Thalassoroseus pseudoceratinae: one gene and its partner. The protein of the gene in region 1 interacts with the protein of each later gene in a pairwise test. Links are inferred from orthologs where the notes say so. Each region holds a gene or a part of one and is shown in the gene's direction. Other genes may lie near its edges. The genes, in order: eno and rpe.

Region 1 (3,166 bases):
GGTGTTCTTGCCGAACCACCCTAAACCCGCCAGTCTGGCAAAATCGCGTTCCAAGAGCGGGGCGGTATCGACCACAACTCGCGTCGTGCAATCCGGGGCTCCGGCATGGATGAAGTTCGCGAGTTCTCTCAGCCGGCGTTTGACGACATTGTGGTAGTCCTCGGTACCCCACGCATAGCGAGAGACGCGAGCCGTCCCCGTTTCCGACGATGTCGGGTCTTCCGTGCGGTAGTGCATGCCGAGCATAATCACACTGCGAACGCCGTCCAAGACATACTTTGGATGAGAATACGCATCGCGGCGCCGCTCGATGTAGCTCATCTCTCCCGCGAGACCGGCGGCAATCCACTCTGTCAGACGTGAAAAGCCGGTCGGCGTGACCGCCGGGGCAATCCCAACCAGACCGAAGCCCAACCGATTCGCTTCTGTCTTGATGTTGTCGGAGGTCACCGACATTCGAAATTCCATCGCTCTCAGAGTTAGTTCGCGTGCAAACGGCATTCTAGATAAAAACGGAGGGATCGTCAGGTCAGTCGATATGCTGGTGACAACGTTCTTGGAAGCCGATCAACAAGAAAACATATCGAAATTTTCAGTTCAGCAGGAGAACTCACGGTCCCTTGATGGAAGGTCGGACGCTGAAAGAGTAAAACTACGAGCGCGGGCTCAATAAACGTCCGCACTCGAACCAACCGCACTCAGACACCTTCTGGAAAAGGAACCTATCGATGGGACTGGCTATTACAAACGTTCACGCTCGGGAGATTCTCGATAGTCGTGGCAATCCGACTGTGGAAGTCGAAGTGGAATTAGAAGAGGGCGTCGTCGGTCGGGCGGCAGTCCCGAGCGGTGCCAGCACGGGCGAACACGAAGCCGTCGAACTCCGCGATGGCGACAAAGATCGCTATGTGGGCAAGGGCGTTCAGAAAGCCGTTCAGAACGTCAATGATCAGATCGCCGACGCATTGCTCGAAATGGACGCCAGCCAACAAGCCGCAATCGATCGCAAGATGATCGAACTCGACGGCACGGAAAACAAGAAACGTTTGGGCGCCAACGCCATCTTGGCCTGCTCACTCGCCGTTGCCAAAGCCTCCGCCGAAGCCGCCTTCCTACCGTTGTACCGTTACCTCGGCGGCGTGGGAGCGACCTGTTTGCCGGCTCCGATGATGAACATCATCAACGGTGGAGCCCACGCCAACAACGGCATCGACTGTCAAGAATTCATGATCATGCCGCTCGGCTTCGACAAGTTCAGCGACGGTCTGCGTTGCGGCGTGGAAATCTTTCACAGCTTGAAGAAAGTTCTCGGCGAAAAGGGCATGAGCACCGCCGTCGGTGACGAAGGCGGTTTCGCTCCGGACCTCAAGAACAGTCAAGAAGCCATTGACGTCATCATGACCGCCATCGAAAAAGCCGGCTACAAACCTGGTGAGCAGGTCAAGTTGGCTCTCGACTGTGCGTCGAGTGAGTTCTACGACAAGAAAAGCGGCACGTACAAAATGGAAGGCCAAGAAGTCGATTCCGCTGGAATGGTCGACTTGCTCGCAAGTTGGGTCGACAAATACCCGATTTGCTCCATTGAAGACGGCCTCGACGAAAACGACTGGGATGGTTGGAAAATCCTCACCGATCGTGTTGGCGACAAATGCCAACTTGTTGGTGACGACCTGTTCGTGACCAACTCCAAGCGATTGCAAGACGGCATCGACAAAGGCGTCGCAAACAGCATTTTGGTGAAAGTGAACCAAATCGGTACGCTGACCGAAACCATCGAAGCGGTCCGACTTGGCTACCGCAACGGTTACACCGCCGTGATGAGTCACCGTAGCGGCGAAACCGAAGACACCACGATCGCCGACCTCGCTGTCGCCTTGGCGACCGGTCAAATCAAAACCGGCTCTGGCAGCCGAACCGACCGTATCGCCAAGTACAACCAGTTGCTCCGCATCGAAGAACAACTTGGTGACACCGCAACCTACGGCGGAACCATTTCCTAATTGATCTCAGCATGACCAAAACACTCGACATCTCCCTGGATGAGGATTCCACCGAGACGACTTCTTCGACTCGGGCGTGGGGGGTGTCGATTCTGTTTTGGTTGGCGATTGTTCTCGCAGTGACGCTCTATGGTGCCGTGGCGTTGTCGCCAAAGCTCCTGAAGTGGCGGCAACTCAAGGTCGAGAAGTACAACAACCAGGTGAAGCTTGTCACGCTCGAATGGCAAGTGAAGTACCTCAAGCGGGTGGTGCGAGCATTTGAGCACGACCCCAATTTCGCAGCCGAGCAAGCCCGCATCGATTTCGATGCCAGCCAACCTGGGGAAGAACGGATCCCCGTCGATCCCAGTTTGACACTCGATTCCCGTACCTCGAAACCAATCTTCCCCAAAGCCGACGCAAGACTCCCCTGGTATGCAGATACGTTGGACATGCTTTCAACGCACGACGGTCTGCGCCGAGCGTGTCTAATTTCGGCCGCGCTGATTACCGTCGTTTCGTTCACGTTTCTTCAGGAAAGCCAGGTCCAAGGCTTCAAGAATTTCGTGCGAAGTGTCGTCCAAACCATTGACCGCGCGACGGCCCGATATCGAACGACGCGCAAGTAAAAACGCCACCGAGTCTCGACTTCGATGACGTTTTTCTGATCACTGCACGATTAGAATGGCTGCACGATTGGTAATGCGGCCGTGGTTTGATCCATTGGCATCATGATCGCCCCGGACTGCATGTTAGGGTCTGGTTCCGGTGCCGGTTCATCGGGCGTAGGATTCGGAACCGGCTGCGTCGCCGGCGTTGGTTGCGGATCGACGGGAGTCGGTTGCGGGTTGGCCAAGGTCGGTTGAGGATTCACCGGTGTCGGCTGCATGACCGGACGTTCCGCCACCGAGTACGTCGGTCCCGCGGGGTTGGTCGCGTAGTAAGGTGATGGCCCCGCCGGAGTCGGTCCTGTCGGCACTGGCCCGGCGACTTGATATCCGGTCGAAGGCAGCGTTGCCATCTGTGAGCCGTACGGAGCCATTGGCCACGCGGATGCAGATTGCAGCCCCATCATCGACAAATCATTCGACGCAAACTGCGATCCCGTGCGATAGTTGTAATTCGTCACCATTTGGGGTGGCCCCTGTGACTGTTGTTGCTGACGAGCCGCCAGAACTTGCGGTTTC
Region 2 (3,064 bases), on another replicon or contig:
ACAGCGTGCAAGGCAAGTTTCCTGGCGATGTCTCTGCGGATGGCGATACTCTGATCGTCAATGGCAAACCGATCAAAGTGCTCTCCGAGCGTAACCCCGCCGATCTGCCTTGGAGCAGCATGGGCGTGGACGTCGCATTGGAATCTACCGGCTTCTTCACCAAGAAAGCCGCCGATGGCAAACCGGGCTACGACAGCCACTTGACCGCTGGTGCCAAGAAAGTCGTGTTGTCGGCTCCTGCGAAAGATAAGCCGGACATGACTGTCGTGACTGGTGTCAACGACGATCAACTCACCTCCGAGCACAAGTCGATCTCCAATGCCAGTTGCACGACGAACTGTCTTGCTCCTATGGTGAAGGTGCTGCAAGACGACTTGGGTGGGATTGAACATGGCTTGATGACCACCTGTCATGCCTACACCAACGATCAAAAGATCGCGGACCAAATTCACTCCGATCCACGTCGTGCTCGTGCCGCCGCCATCAACATCATTCCCACATCGACCGGAGCTGCCAAAGCTGTCGGTCAGGTGATTCCGGAAGTGGATGGCTTGCTCACTGGGATCGCATTGCGAGTTCCGGTTCCAGCCGGCAGTATCACCGACTTGGTGGTCAACTTGAAAGAAGACAAGTCGGCCGAAGAAATCAACGCCGCCATGAAGGCTGCCGCTGAAGGCAAGCTGAAAGGCGTGATGCAGTACACGACCGATCCAATCGTCTCAACCGACATTATCGGCAACTCCCACAGCTGCATCTTCGACGCTTCTTGGACCACCAAAATTGGTCCGAAGATGGTGAAGATTCTCGGTTGGTACGACAACGAGTACGGCTATTCCATGCGAACTGCCGACATCATCAAGAAAGTTGCCGGATTGTAAAATCCGTTCGAAGTCACCGGGCCGAGATGCCGACAAACCTGTCTGCGTCTCGTGCCTCCGGCTGACAACGGGATCGCAAATCGTTGTGGTCTCGGCTGAGAAGGCGAAGCAGAAAACCGTCCGTTGCCTTTTCGAATAAGAAAGATTCGCTCTGGAATGAGGTGAGTCGGCTGACTGTGTATACGCTCATGTGTTGAGTGGAGCACCTTGGTCGCACTGGACGGCGAACAGTTTGCGAGGCACAATGGGCGTCTGAGACGTGAGTGTTTGCCCGCTCGAGTTTAAGCCAACTGTGTTGTTAGAACGAATCCAATGAGTCGACAGGAAGTCCAATCCCAACTCAGTCAGGCGACGCCCGTTATCGCACCTTCGATGTTGAAGTGTGATTTCAGCCGCTTGCGTGATGAAATCGAAGCACTCATTTCCGCCGGTGCTGGCCTGATCCATTGGGATGTGATGGACGGTAACTTTGTGCCGAATTTGTCCTACGGCGCGATGGTCATTGAGAGTGTGCGTGAAGCCACGACCATCCCCTGCGAAGCTCATTTGATGATTTCGGATCCGGCGAAGTATGTGGATGAGTATCTACAAGCTGGGTGCGATGTCGTGACGTTTCACGTTGAAGCCGTCGAAGACCCCCTGCCCTTGCTGGAGAAAATCCGAAATGCGGACGCGTTGGCAGGTCTGGCGTTCAATCCGTCGACTCCTGTTGAAGCCATCAAACCGTATCTGGATTCCTGTGATCTTGTACTGGTCATGAGTGTTGAACCGGGGTTTGGTGGCCAGAAGTTTATGCCGTCGGCCTTGGATAAGTTGACAGAACTCCGCAAAATTCTGCCCGGCGGCGTGCGATTGTCGGTTGATGGCGGAATCGGTTCGGGAACCACGGGTCAAACAGCCAACGCTGGGGCCGACACCTTTGTGGTCGGCAGTGCCATCTTCAATACCAATGATTATTCGGGAGCGATTAAAATGTTGAAATCGGAAGCCGAATCGAGTTAGATCTGTTTTAGTTTTCAACGTCGTGAGTTCGTCCTGGCTCAAACGAGTGAGGTTTAGGACTCTTCGCAGTCATCTCGGACAACAAGAATCGCCAGCCGATCAATTCGAACATCATCGCCGGTCGTCATTTCTCGGTCAGCGTTCCCGAGTTGACGGCTCCGCAACAATTTTCAGACTGACCCAAGTGGACAGGGAGCAGTGCAAGTCGGCCTGCCACATGTCAGTTTTCTCTCTTGTGAATTAAGCCATGCCACAGGTCGTCATCATTCGGCCCGGATGCACGGATTTCGCCGAGCAGAACCGGATTCAGGGGGCGCTTGATATCCCATTGAATCCGCGCGGACTCCAACAAGTCGAGGAGGTCGTTTCCCAACTGGCGGAATGCCCACTCGAAGTCCTTTACGCAGATCCCAGTGAAGCGTCTCGGCGGACAGCCGAAGCCATCGCCGATGAGTTGGGGATTTCGGTCAAATTGTCTGAGGACCTGAGAAACCTCGACCAAGGGCTTTGGCAAGGTCTGCAAATTGATGACGTTCGCCACAAGTATCCCAAAGCCTACAAACAATGGCAGGATTCCCCGGAAACCATTTGCCCACCGGAGGGGGAAACCGTCCCCGAGGCATTGGAACGGGTTCGCCGGGTGTTGCGGAAGCCGCTCAAGAAACGTAAGGTGATGGGAATTGTTGTCGCCGAACCGTTGGCGACGATTATCGCCTCGATCGTTCGAAAAGAGCGTTTGGAAATGCCCGAACCGAATTGCCAATGCCATGCGGCTCCTCGTTTGGAGTTCGTGGAGTCCAGTGGCACCATTGCGGAATCATTGCCGGAATATTTGACGCCTGTGGGGGTCTCCGGGGACAGCGCTCCCGTGACTGAAGAGGCACGCCCGCATGGAAAGGATTCGCCGTGAGTGGGGGACCACAAACCGAACCAACTGCCACAACTTCAATTGAGAATTCGGCACCAAGCAGTCCATCGAATGTTGAAGGGAACCGGCCCGTGAAGCGTCCAAAACGGGGCGTGCCCGAGGGGTTGTGGATTCGTTGCGATGGTTGCCGTGCGACGGTATTCCGGAAGCAAGTCGAACAGAATTTGGGAGTCTGCCCCGAGTGCGACCATCACTTCTACGTGCCGGCTCAAACTCGAATCGCGCAGCTCTTGGATGAAGATAGTTTCGAAGAATG

The links.
Region 2: the proteins of eno (region 1) and rpe interact in binary tests that used the Escherichia coli proteins (3 or more experiments, as listed by UniProt). The link is inferred for Thalassoroseus pseudoceratinae from one-to-one orthologs.

What each region holds. Positions count from the first base shown.
Region 1 is NZ_JAALXT010000003.1:197,549-200,714, reverse strand. The notes cover bases 24-2,864. They hold eno (phosphopyruvate hydratase), read left to right. Parts: upstream 24-728; coding sequence 729-2,000; downstream 2,001-2,864. Other genes in these bases: G6R38_RS10930 (tetratricopeptide repeat protein), read right to left, coding at 2,659-2,864; G6R38_RS10935 (hypothetical protein), read left to right, coding at 2,012-2,608; queG (tRNA epoxyqueuosine(34) reductase QueG), read right to left, coding at 24-456. Outside these bases: more of queG, read right to left, coding at 1-23; more of G6R38_RS10930, read right to left, coding at 2,865-3,166. UniProt on the Escherichia coli protein: Catalyzes the reversible conversion of 2-phosphoglycerate (2-PG) into phosphoenolpyruvate (PEP). It is essential for the degradation of carbohydrates via glycolysis.
Region 2 is NZ_JAALXT010000001.1:1,201,444-1,204,507, reverse strand. The notes cover bases 297-3,035. They hold rpe (ribulose-phosphate 3-epimerase), read left to right. Parts: upstream 297-1,190; coding sequence 1,191-1,880; downstream 1,881-3,035. Other genes in these bases: accD (acetyl-CoA carboxylase, carboxyltransferase subunit beta), read left to right, coding at 2,829-3,035; G6R38_RS04420 (histidine phosphatase family protein), read left to right, coding at 2,128-2,790; gap (type I glyceraldehyde-3-phosphate dehydrogenase), read left to right, coding at 297-878. Also shown: more of gap, read left to right, coding at 1-296; more of accD, read left to right, coding at 3,036-3,064. UniProt on the Escherichia coli protein: Catalyzes the reversible epimerization of D-ribulose 5-phosphate to D-xylulose 5-phosphate.